DNA from 3 places in the Arthrobacter sp. Dra40 genome. Region 1 is predicted to be linked to each of the others. Evidence: riboswitches for the same ligand, from Rfam matches in the RefSeq annotation. Region 1 holds a riboswitch; each other region holds the start of a gene.

What was found. A riboswitch is a leader RNA that binds a small molecule or an ion and turns the genes downstream of it on or off. The one in region 1 is predicted to bind S-adenosylmethionine.
Region 2: linked by a shared signal. The riboswitch ahead of AC5RWT_RS31890 (bifunctional o-acetylhomoserine/o-acetylserine sulfhydrylase) and the one ahead of AC5RWT_RS17325 (LLM class flavin-dependent oxidoreductase) in region 1 are both predicted to bind S-adenosylmethionine.
Region 3: linked by a shared signal. The riboswitch ahead of AC5RWT_RS16460 (flavin reductase family protein) and the one ahead of AC5RWT_RS17325 (LLM class flavin-dependent oxidoreductase) in region 1 are both predicted to bind S-adenosylmethionine.

The regions. Positions count from the first base shown of each region.
Region 1 is NZ_JBNHHB010000042.1:8,718-12,858, reverse strand. Features, by position in the region: gene AC5RWT_RS17335 (acyl-CoA dehydrogenase family protein) at 1-1,148, shown strand, start outside; gene AC5RWT_RS17330 (APC family permease) at 1,163-2,638, shown strand; SAM riboswitch class I at 2,702-2,793, shown strand; gene AC5RWT_RS17325 (LLM class flavin-dependent oxidoreductase) at 2,880-4,141, shown strand, end outside.
Region 2 is NZ_JBNHHB010000224.1:26-4,166, forward strand. Features, by position in the region: partial or broken gene AC5RWT_RS31885 (VOC family protein) at 1-383, opposite strand, end outside; SAM riboswitch class IV at 655-768, shown strand; gene AC5RWT_RS31890 (bifunctional o-acetylhomoserine/o-acetylserine sulfhydrylase) at 836-2,161, shown strand; gene metX (homoserine O-acetyltransferase MetX) at 2,242-3,312, shown strand; gene AC5RWT_RS31900 (winged helix DNA-binding domain-containing protein) at 3,456-4,141, opposite strand, start outside.
Region 3 is NZ_JBNHHB010000037.1:29,115-33,255, reverse strand. Features, by position in the region: gene AC5RWT_RS16465 (aldo/keto reductase) at 124-1,113, shown strand; gene AC5RWT_RS16460 (flavin reductase family protein) at 1,110-1,616, opposite strand; SAM riboswitch class IV at 1,659-1,773, opposite strand; gene AC5RWT_RS16455 (prephenate dehydratase) at 1,871-2,740, opposite strand; gene AC5RWT_RS16450 (NADPH-dependent F420 reductase) at 2,799-3,629, opposite strand; gene AC5RWT_RS16445 (hypothetical protein) at 3,751-3,963, opposite strand.

The sequences.
Region 1 (4,141 bases):
GCGAGCTGCCGTTTGAGCAGATCGGCTGGCTGAAGGACGCCGGCTTTGGCGCCGCCCGGATCCCCGCCGAACTCGGCGGCGACGGGCTGGACTGGGAAGAGTTCACCGAACTGCTGATCGAACTGGCCGCCGCGGACAGCAACATTCCGCAGGCGCTGCGCTCGCATATTGCGCTGGTGGAGGAGAACCTGTACCAGCACGGCCGCGGCGGGGACCGCAGCGGCTGGCTGCAGCGCTTCGCCTCCGGCCAGCTGGCCGGCAACGCGTGGACCGAACCGGGCGCCGGCGGCACCGCCACGGTGCTGTCCGAAGCCGGCGGCAAGCTGGTGCTGAACGGGCGCAAGTTCTACACCACGGGCACCATCTTCGCCGACTGGATCGACGTCACCGCCAAGCGGCCCGACGGCTCGGATGTCTCGGTGATCATCGCCACCAAGACAGCCGGCGTGGAAACCTACGACGACTGGGACGGCTTCGGCCAGCGGCTGACCGGCAGCGGCACCACGGTGTTCACCGACGCCGAGGTGGACCCGGCCAACGTGTCCGCGTTCGCCGACCGCTTCCCGTACCAGACGGCGCTCTACCAGCACATCCTGCTGGTGGCCCTGGCCGGCATCGCGCAGGCGGTCACCACCGACGCCGCCACCAACGTGCGGGAACGCAAGCGGGTGTTCGGCCACGGCAACGCGCCGCTGGTCCGGCACGACGCGCAGATCCTGCAGGTGGTCGGCGACATCAGCGCCAAGGCCTACGCCGCCAGGGCGACCACCCTGAGCGTGGCGCGCGCGTTGGATCGGGTCTTCGCGTCCCGGCTCCAGACCGCCGACGCCGAGAAGGCGGCCAACATCGCCGTCGAACTGGAATCCGGCCAGGCCCAGATTGTGCTCAGCACGCTGGTGCCGGAGGCCGCCGGCGAGCTGTTCAACACGCTCGGCGCCTCCTCCACCAGCACCGGCAAGTCGTTGGACCGGCACTGGCGCAATGCCCGCACGGTCGCCACGCACAACCCGTTCATCTACAAGTCCCGGATCGTGGGCGATTGGGAAGTCAACGCCGCCGAACCCCCGTTCGTCTGGACGATCGGCGAGGCCAACGCCGACGCCGCGCGCCAGCCACACACCCCCGCCGCCCGTTCCGCGGCCGTCTAAGAAGAAGGCAAGCCATGTCTGTTTCCAATCCCCAAAGAACTTTGGCGGCATCCGCAGCCGCACCCGAAGTAAGCGACCCCGACGCCGGAACCGCGCCGCGGCTCTCCGGCCGACTGGGCGTCGCCAGCATCGTGCTGATTGTGGTGGCCGCCGCGTCGCCGCTGGGCGTCATCGGCGGAACGGTTCCGCTGGCCATCGCCAGCGGCAACGGCGCCGGCCTCCCGTTCATCTACCTGCTGGCCACCGCAATCCTGCTGTTGTTCGCCGTCGGGTTCACCACCATGACGCCGCATGTGCCGTCGGCCGGCGCGTTCTACAGCTACGTGGACAAGGGCCTCGGCCGCCGCGCCGGACTGGGCGCGGCCTTCGTCGCCTTGCTCTCCTACCTCGCGCTGGAAGCCGGCGTCTACGGGCTCTTTGCCCCGGCCGTCGACGAGGTGGTCCGCGCCTACGGTGGCCCCTCACTGCCCTGGTGGGTGTGGGCCGCCGCCGCGGTGGTTGCCGTGGCCTGGCTGGGCCACCGCAACATCGAGTTGTCCGGAAAGGTGCTGGCCGTGCTGCTGGTGGCCGAAGTGCTGATCGTGCTGGTCCTGGACGCCGCCATCGTCTTTGGCGGCGGCGGGTCCGAGGGCCTCTCCACCGGGTTCCTCACCCCGTCCACCGTGCTGTCCGGGGCACCCGGGATTGCGCTGCTGTTCGCCATCCTGAGCTTCATCGGCTTCGAAGCCACCGCCGTTTTCCGGGATGAGGCCCGCGATCCGGACAAGACGATCCCGCGTGCCACGTACGTGGCCCTGCTGGTGGTGGGCGGCTTCTACGCCCTCTCCAGCTGGTTGCTGATCAGCGTCTGGGGCGATGGCGGCATCGTGCAGAAGGCCACGGACGCGCCCGGCACCCTGCTCTCCGAGACCACCGCGCTCTACCTGGGCACGGCTGGCAGCCACATTGTCCAGGTCCTGCTCGCCACCAGCCTGTTCGCGTGCATCCTGTCCTTCCACAACATCAGCTCACGCTATTTCTTCCAGCTGTCGGGGCAGGGCATCTTCCCCACCAAGCTGGCCAGCACCCACGCGAAGCACCGCTCTCCGCACCGGGCCTCCGGAGCGGCCACGGCAGTGGTGGCCCTGTTCCTGCTGGCCGCCGTCGTGGCAGGCTGGGATCCGATCGTGCAGTTCTACACCTGGTTCGCCGGCTTCTCCTCCCTGGGCGTGGTGGTGCTGATGACGCTCACCAGCGTCGCCGTGCTGGTCTTCTTCCGTCGCCAGGCAGCACCGGCCCGCAGTTGGAAGCGCTCGGTCGCCCCAGCACTCGGGCTGCTCGGGCTGCTGGGAATCCTGGGCCTGATCCTGCAGAACCTCCCGACCCTGGTCGGCAACAGCGTGCCGCTGGCCATCGCCGTCGTGGTGCTGATCCTGGCCTGCTTCGGGGCCGGAGCGGTGGTGGGATCAAAGCGGCCCCAGGCCGCAGCCGGCGCCGCACCGACGTCGTGATTTCTTACCCCGCGTGACGCGCAACATTTCCCTCAGGGCGCCTGCGGGTGTCCAATGGAGGAGTACCCATCCAGAGCGGCCGAGAGACCTGGCTTGTTGACGCCGCAGCAACCCCCTCATTGTGAGGAAGGTGCTACCGCCAGGACCGATGGAGAAGCTCGATCTCTCGTTGGTTCCTTAGGGCCACTGCATGCCCGCCGGGGACCGGCGCGGGCTCTTCTCATCAGCAAAGGAGCCTGACATGACCTTGAACAAGCAGCAGCATAACTCCCAGCGCCAGATACGCTTCAACGCCTTCGACATGAACTGCGTGGGGCACCAGTCGCCCGGACTGTGGCGCCACCCGCAGGACAAGTCCGCCACCTACAACACCATCGGCTACTGGACGCATCTGGCCAAGGTGCTGGAGAAGGGCCTGTTCGACGGCCTGTTCATTGCCGACGTGCTCGGCACCTACGACGTCTTTGGTTCGTCCAACGAGACGACGCTGCGGGCCGGCACGCAGGTCCCGGTGAATGATCCGTTCATGTTGGTGTCCGCCATGGCAGCGGTCACCGAGAACCTCGGTTTCGGTGTCACCGCGGGCACCGCCTATGAGCACCCGTACCCGTTTGCCCGCCGCCTGGCCACGCTGGACCACCTGACCAACGGCCGCGTCGGCTGGAACGTGGTGACCGGCTACCTGCCCTCGGCCGCCCGCAACATGGGCCAGGAAGACCAGTTGGAGCACGACGAGCGTTACAACCACGCCGACGAATACCTCGAGGTCATCTACAAGCTGCTCGAGGGTTCGTGGGAAGACGACGCGGTGGTCAAGGACCGCGAGTCAGGCGTTTTCACCGACCCCGCGAAGGTCCACGAAATCCGCCACGAGGGCAAGTACTTCAAGGTGCCGGGGATCGCGATCACCGAGCCGAGCCCGCAGCGCACCCCGGTGATCTTCCAGGCGGGCGCCTCCAAGCGCGGCACCCAGTTCGCCGCGGAGAACGCCGAAGCCGTGTTCGTCACCTGCCCCACTAAGGAAATGCTCGCGGCGGCGGTGAAGAAGATCCGCGACGCCGCTGAGGCCGCTGGCCGGGGCCGCTACGACGTCCGCATTTACGCCATGCAGACCGTGGTGACCGGGCCGGACGACGCCACCGCCCAGGCCAAGTTCGAGGATTATAAGTCCTACGCGGACGTCAACGGCGCGCTGGCCCTGATTTCGGGCTGGATGGGCGTGGACCTGTCCACCTACGGCCCGGACGACGTGATCGGCGAGAACGTGAAGTCCAACGCCATTCAGTCCTCGGTGGAAACCTTCCAGAAGGCCTCCGGCGACAGCGGCAAGCCATGGACCATCCGCCAACTGGCCGAATGGGTCGGCGTCGGCGGCTTCGGCCCGATCACGGTCGGTTCCGGCAAGGACGTGGCAGCCAAGTTGGTGGAGTGGGTCGAAGAGACCGACGTGGACGGCTTCAACCTGGCCTACGCCATCACCCCGGGCACGTTCGAGGACATCGT
Region 2 (4,141 bases), on a different contig from region 1:
AAGCCCTTGATGCCGATCTGCTGCCAGCTCAATTCCTGCCCGTCCGGGAACTTGCGGTTGCCGGGCACGGCGTGGCGGCCCAGTCGTTCTTCGAACGGGGTCAGATCCCCGACCTCCACGCACCAACCCATCCAGCCGCCGCCGGCTTCGGACCGTGCACGGACCGCCTGGCCGAAGGGGGCCTTGTCCGACGCGGGGTGGTCCAGGACCTCCACGACCTCCAGGTAGTGGTGGTCGGTGAGGGGGAAGATCATATTGCGGGTGCCGAAGCGGGGATGCACCCCGCCCTTGACTGCGTCGATGCCCAGAGCTGCGGCTATCCGCTCTGAAGTGGCAGCCAGACCGTCGGGTTCAGCAGCATAGGAAACATGGTCGAAGCGCATGGCTATATCTTGGCACTTTGTGAACCCGCTCTCGACTTAGGGTGACCTAAGTCACTCGGTTGTCGCTGCGGCTCTTCACCATAGGTCATGAGCAAAGCGGGCAGCCATGGCACGGCCTCAAACAGGGGAGAAGCTCTGCCGTGCGCGCCCCAAAGTGCGGGGAGCGGCCCAGCCGCGCCCGCCCCCACGATGCGGGGAAAGGCTGTGCCGCGGCCGGTCATAAGGTGTCACATTCTTGCGGCTGGACGCCTGGCCACGGACACTGGAAGCAGGTCATGAGTGCCAGCGTGAAACCCCGGTTTGCTGGCCGGCAACCCTCCAACCGCGTGGGGTGCCCCGGGTGAAGACCAGGCAGCCGCCATGAGGCGGTGCGCAAGCGCGGGTCACACCCGGGATAGACATGCCGGCACGGCCGGATCCCGGATGACCCCTTCCACTGAAGGAGTTGCACCATGTCCACTGCAGATTGGTCCTTTGAGACCCGTCAGATTCACGTAGGCCAGGAGCCGGATGCCGCAACAGGCGCCCGGGCCCTGCCGATCTACCAGACAACCTCGTTCGTCTTCCCCAGCACGCAGAGCGCCGCGGACCGCTTTGCCTTGTCCGAACTGTCGCCTATCTACACCAGGATCGGCAACCCCACCAGCGAGGCAGTCGAGACCCGGATCGCGAACCTCGAAGGCGGCGTCGGCGCCCTGCTGCTCGCCTCGGGACAGGCAGCATCAACCTTCTCCATCCTGAACCTCGCCGAGGCCGGCGACCATATCGTGGCCAGTCCCAGCCTGTACGGCGGCACCTACAACCTGCTCCGCACCACGCTGCCCAAGTTCGGCATCGACGTCACCTTCGTCGAGGATCCGGACAACCTGCAGCAGTGGCGCGACGCTGTGAAACCGAACACCAAAGCGTTCTTCGGCGAGGTCGTCTCCAATCCGCGCCAGGACGTGCTGGACCTGGAGGGCGTCAGCGCCATCGCCCATGAGAACGGTGTGCCGCTGATTGTCGATAACACGTTGGCAACCCCGTACCTGATCCGCCCGATTGAGTGGGGTGCTGACATCGTGCTCCATTCGGCCACCAAGTACCTCGGCGGCCACGGGACCGCCATCGGCGGGGTGATCGTGGATGGCGGCACCTTCGACTTCGCCGCGGACCCCGGCAAGTTCCCGGGCTTCAACACTCCGGACGAGACCTACAACGGGTTGATCTTCGCCCGCGACCTGGGGGTCAACGGTGCCTTGGGTGCCAACCTGGCCTACATCCTCAAGGCCAGGGTGCAGTTGCTGCGCGATCTGGGGTCCGCCATTTCGCCGTTCAATGCGTTCCTGATCGCCCAGGGACTGGAGACGCTGAGCCTGCGCGTGGAGCGGCACGTGGCGAACGCGCAGAAGGTCGCCGAATTCCTGGAAGGGCACGACGACGTTACCTCCGTCGCGTACCTCGGCCTGCCCTCGAGCCCGTGGTACGACCGCGGCCGCAAGTACGGTCCGAAGGGCACCGGCGCCATCGTTTCCTTCGAGATCAAGGGCGGCATCGAAGCCGGCAAGCGCTTTGTGGACGGCCTTGAACTGCATTCGCACGTGGCCAACCTGGGCGATGTCCGCTCGCTGGTGATCCACCCGGCGTCGACCACCCACGCCCAGCTCTCGGCCTCGGAGCGGCTCGCCGCCGGGGTGACGGACGGGCTGGTCCGGCTGTCGGTGGGCATCGAGAACGTCAACGACATCATCGCCGACCTGGAGGCCGGTTTCCGCGCCGCCAAGGGTGCGGACGACTAGGCAAGCAGGTAGAGCGCAGCGTGACGATAGTGCAACCGCAGGAACTGGTGGAACAGGCGACGGACGGCCTTCTGCGCCGGATGCCTCTTGGCGCCCTGGAACTGGAGGCCGGCGGCTATCTGCCCGAGGTGGTCCTCGGCTATGAAACCTGGGGCACCTTGAATGCGGACGCGTCCAACGCTGTCCTGATCGAACACGCCCTGACCGGCAGCACGCATGTCGCGCGCGGTTACTCCGACGAGGACGGCTGGTGGGATGATCTGGTGGGTCCCGGTGCCACGATCGACACGGAGCGCTATTTCGTAGTGGCCGCCAACATGGTTGGCGGCTGCTACGGCTCCACCGGCCCCGCGTCCCCCGCGCCGGACGGGACACCGTGGGGGTCACGGTTTCCGTTCGTCACGATCCGCGATTCGGTCCGGGCCGAAGCGCGCCTGGCCGACGCGCTGGGCATCCGGCGCTGGCACACAGTACTCGGCGGGTCGATGGGTGGCGCCCGCGCGCTTGAATGGGCGGTAACGTTCCCGGAGCGCACAGCCCGGTGCGCAGTCCTGTCGTGCGGCGCCGCGAGCACCGCTGAGCAAATTGCCTTCGCGCAGGCGCAGGTCGCCGCCATCCGGCTGGACCCGCACTTCGCCGGCGGCGACTTTTACGACGGTCCTGCTCCCGAGGCCGGACTCGGCATTGCCCGGCGCATTGCGCACATCAACTACCGCGCAGAGCCGGAGCTGGAGTACCGGTTCGGACGCAGGCCGCAGGCGGAGGAGCAGCCGTTCGGCGGTATCACGCCGTCCGCACGTGGCCGCTATGCAGTGGAAAGCTACCTCGACTACCAAGCGGACAAGCTCGTCGCGCGCTTTGACGCCAACAGCTACATCCTGCTCACCGAGGCCCTGGTCAGCCACGACATTGCCCGGGGCCGGGGCTCACTCGAGCAGACGCTCGGCGGCCTCACCGAAACGCAGTTCTTCATCGCCGCCGTGGATTCCGATCGCCTGTACTTTCCCGAACAGTCGCGGCAGCTGGCCGAGGCGCTGCCCGGGGCAGTCAAGGTCCACACCATTGAAACGCCGCTGGGCCACGACGGCTTCCTCACCGATATCCACCAGCTGCATGAGGCCCTCACCGAGGCGTTCTTCGCGCCCGCCTAATGGTTCGTCCCGCCAACCTGAAAGCTGCATGAGTACGACGGCGGGGTCCGCCATCAGGGCGGATCCCCGCCCGTGTCCGGGATGAGGTTGAGGGGACGGTCAAGCCACATCGAGCGGGGCATCGGATCAGGTTGAACGGGACGTCAGATCAGTTCGATCGTGACCGGCCGCCGCAGAAATGCTGCGTAGCGTTCCACGGCCAAGCCCACGGCGTGTCGCTCCGACTCAGTGAATGACCGCAGCGGCCTGAGCCGCAGCTGCGCCGCGCCGGGCCCGAGCACGTGTTTCCAGTTGGCCACCATCTTCCCGTCCAGCAGCAGCACGTGCATCGGCACCGTACTACTGAGAGCTGCCGGGGCAGCGCCGTCGAGATAGCCGCGGGTCTTGGAGTAGCCCATCACATATTCGTCGTAGCACTGGATCAGGTCAGCCCGGGGCAGTTCATCATTGGCAACGGCCGTACTTCCGGCTGTTCCGGCGGCCGGGGAATACCAGAGCTGTACGCCCTCGGCTTCGGTCCGTTCGAGTCCGTCGTGGCCGCCGGCTTCCAAGCCGCGCGCGATGTCAGCCTGTGGAAGGTTGGACCAGTCGGAGCAGTCCTTCACGGCCGCTGGTCCGCGGCTGGCGAAGTACCGGGCGGTCAACTGTGACAGTGCTGCGTCGCGGTCGAAATCCGCCGGCAGCGGCGGTACCCGCTCGTCGAAGGACGCGTAGGTTTGCTGGAGGGCACCGGAATCCGCAGTGCGTGGCGGGCCGCTGACCAGCACGCGGTCGATTTCGGCGTGGAACACCAGGTGCCCCAGCCGCTGGCCGCGCAGCGGCGCGCCGT
Region 3 (4,141 bases), on a different contig from region 1:
TGCCTGGGGACGCTATCCCGCCCCGCGACTGTTACCGTACTGCCGTCGGCGGGGCGGCACAACCCCTGGAATCGGCACGGCGCTGACGTACGCTGGAAGCCTGCCCAGCGAAGGGACACACCAATGGACGACGCCGGATCCCGCCTGATCTTTGGCAGCATGGGTCTGGGCGGTGGCTGGGGGAGCGGGCCGCTGGAGGCGGCCGACGTCGCCGCGGCCCACGCCGCCGTGGAGGCGGCGCTGGACATTGGCATCAGGATTTTCGACCACGCCGACATCTACGCCCACGGCAAGGCGGAGGCGGCCTTCGGCCGGGTGCTGGCCGAGCGTCCGGAACTCCGGGAAACCATCCAGCTGCAGAGCAAATGCGGCATCCGGCTGCCGGTTCCCGGACTGGTCGGCCAGTACGACTCATCCCGCGCGGCGATCGTGGCCGGCACCGAGGAAAGCCTGCGCCGCCTGCACACCGATCACCTGGACACGCTGCTGATCCACCGGCCGGATCCGCTGGCCCCGACTGAAGAGATTGCCGAGGCGTTCAGCGGCCTCCGGCTGGCCGGAAAGGTCCGCCGCCTGGGTGTCTCGAACATGTCCGGCGAGCAGATGAGGTGGCTGCAGGCGGCGCTTGACGAGCCGCTCGCAGTGAACCAGCTGGAAATGAGCCTGTACCGGCGGGACTGGCTTGAATCAGGCGTGCTGGTCAACCACCCGCAAGGCGCGGCCGTCAGTTTCCCGCACGGCACCCTGGAGTATTGCGCTGCCCACGCGGTGGAACTGCAGGCCTGGGGCTCGCTGGCACGGGGCCGCTACAGCGGCCGGCCGGCGGAGCCGGGTGCCGGCGACGAGGGCGCCGCTGGCGACGGCGGCGAGGGCGCCGCGGATGGGGCGGCGGCGGCTTTGGTCTCCGAGCTGGCCCGGGACAAGGGCTGCACGCAGGAAGCGGTGGTGCTGGGCTGGCTGCTGCGCCATCCGGCCAAAATCCGCCCGGTCGTGGGTACCAGCAATCCGGATCGGATCAAGGCCTGCGCCCAGGCCGAGGAGATCGGCGCCGCGATGACCCGGCAGGAATGGTACACGCTGTGGGTGGCGGCGCGAGGGCGCCCGCTGCCCTAGACGAACGCGGGCTGCACCAGCCTGCGGAACGCGGAGTCGTGGAAGACCAGCGGTTCGTGCGCGCCGTCGTGCGTGCTCAGTGCGTGTACCTCCAGCAGCACCACGTGGTGGTCGCCGGCCGGGAACTCCTGATATACCGAGCAATCCAGCCACAGCGCTGCCTCGTTGAGGAACAGTGCGTCCTGATCGGTGCGGTGCAGGCTCAGCCCGGCGAAGCGGTCGCCGTTCTTGGAAGCAATCTGGCGGCAGACGCCGTCGTGCTCTGTGCTCAGCACCGAAACGCCGATCCGACCGGACTGGCGGACCAGCGGCCAGGTCCGGGAGGTGTTCTGGACGGCGAACATCACCAGCGGCGGCTCCAGCGAAACGCCCACGGTGAAGGAGGAGGCGATGATGCCTTGCGGCTTGCCGTCGATGACGGCGCAGAGCGCTGCGATCCCGGAGGGAAAGCGCCCGAAGGCGGAGCGAAGGGTGTTCGGGGTCAAGTCGTTGTGCAGGGACATGGCCATCCTTGAAGCTCAGGCGCATCCGCTGCTGCCGAAGGATACGCGTACTTGCCTGCCGACAAACCCGGCTGGCCGAATCATCACCTGGAGCACCCCGCTACGGTAGAGGGTTGCCGGCCAACTAGCCAGGGCTGTGAAGTTGGCGCTCGTGATTCATTTCCAAGGTAAGAGCGGGACGTGACCCAGGTCAAACGCGGGTAACAGTTCGTTAAAAACTCCGTGGGCCAGGCATTGGCCCGGACTCCGCTGCCTCAGGCGTCGGCCGGCTGTTCCGCGCCGCGGTTCAGCCGGAAGGGATGGGCAGGATAGACGCCCAGAATCCGGATTTCTGTGGTGAAGAATTCCAGTTCCTCGAAGGCATGGACCATTGACTGGTCCTCCGGATGGCCTTCGACGTCCACCATGAACATGGTGGCCGCGAATTCGCCGCCGACCATGTAGCTCTCCAGTCGGGTCATGTTGATGCCGTTGGTCGCGAACCCGCCGAGCGCCTTGTACAGTGCCGAGGGAACGTTCCGCACCCGGAACACAAAGCTGGTCACGGCGGGACCGGGCAACTCCTCGCGGCTGGGGACGGGCCGTCGGTCGGCCAGCACCACAAACCGGGTGGTGTTCGTTGGGTCGTCTTCCACTTTCTCGGCGAAGACTTGCAAGCCGTAAAGCTCGGCGGCCATCGGCGGCGCCAGCGAGACCTTGGTGGGATCGTTCCACTCAGCAACTTCACGGGCCGAGCCGGCGGTATCACCAGCGATGACCGGCGTCAGTCCCAACCTGCGGATCAGCTTGCGGCACTGTCCCAAGGCATGGATGTGGCTGTGCACTTCACGGGCCTGTTCCACCGTGGCCCCCGGAATGCCGAGCAGGCTGAAGCGGATGGGCAGGAAGAATTCCTCCACGATCTGCAGCGTGGTCCTGGGCAGCAGGGCATGGATGTCCGCCACCCGGCCAGCGATCGAGTTGTCAATGGGGATCATGGCCAGGTCGGCCTCGCCGCTCGTGACGGCGGCAAAGGCGTCTTCAAAGCTGGCGCACGGCACCGCGTCCCAGCCGGGCCGGACCTCAAGGCATGCCATATGCGAGTTCGAGCCGGGTTCACCTTGGTACGCGATTGCTGGAGCCATGGGCGAAATTATCCCACCGGGACAGCCCGGGGCTTTATTCGGCGGGCTCCGGCCGGCGTCATAAAGCGGAGCGACGCGCCGATAGAGTGGAGGGCGTGGAAGGATCCAACCCCCGTGCCGTTGCCCTCTGGCTCGCTGCTGCCGTCGTCGCGCTCTTCGCCGTCAGCCTGACGGTGATGCCGTCCATCATGGGGCTGGACATCATGCCTGCGCTGATCGTGGTGTCCGTGCTGCTGATTATCGGCGCCGGAGTGCTGGCGGGGATGGCGATTGCAGCCAGGCGGTCCGGGCGGCGGTAGGGCCGAACCCGCGTATGGTCAGGCGACGACGCCGAAGCCTCCGGTCCACGGGAGCTCTCGGCGGCAGCCAAGGAGATCTGCAGGAATCCGAGGGCCTCGAGTTCCCGGGCCCGGGACAGCGCGCCGGCATCGATGGCTTTCAGCCCGGCGGCGGTGACCACCTCGGCCAGCTGGGACTTGGCCGCGGCGTCGTCCCCGGCCATGAGCACGGTGGTGGGCAGGCCGCCGACGGTCCCGGAGGACAACGTGGCGGCGAGGGTGGTGTTGAAGGCCTTGACCACGCGCGAGTCCGGCAGCGAGGCGCTGAGTTCGGCTGCCGCCGAGCTATCAGAGGGCACGGTGAGCGAGTCGAAGGTTTCAAAGTTCACCGGGTTGGTGATGTCGACGACCACCTTTCCCGCCAACTGATCGCCGCGGTTGCGGACGATGTCGGACAGGGCGGGGTACGGCACTGCGAGGACAACAATGTCGCCGGTTACGGGTCTGGTGTCATCGTGGCCGAACGTCTCGACCACGTTTCCGCCTTTGCTGACCACGCTGGAGATGGCCTGGCCCATCTTGCCGGTACCGATGATGCTGACGTTTGCCACGGGAACGCTCCTCAGATCTGCCGGAATGCCTGAACGTACGAGCGAAACGGTAGCAGCATGGCACCGGGGGTCAAGGCTTGCAGCGGGATAGTGCTGGTGGCCTCAGCCGGTGTAGCGGGTCCTAGTCGAGGTGGGATTCCTGGGTGATGCCGTAGGGCACCTCGTCGCTCAGTTCCACGGTGAACTGCCCGGGGCCGGTGCGGGTGACCAGTATGCCGCAATCGCCGTCGAGGGCGGCGATTTTCTGCAATTCTTCCACCGCAGCATTGAGTAGATCGTGGGCCTCGGAGGCCGTCTGTGCCGTCAAAGACTTGGTAGCCAAAGTCGTGGCCATGGTTCTGCCTTTCGTGACCGGAGGCTGCCGCAGAGGAGAAAGAAAACGGTAGCTTGCGGCCGGAACGTGGTGCCCATGCGGAACGGTGCATGGAGGTTTACATTGTGCCATTCCAATGGACATCAGATGAATTTTCAAGCGGCGTGGCGGACAACACTCCTCTCGCGACTTAGTACCG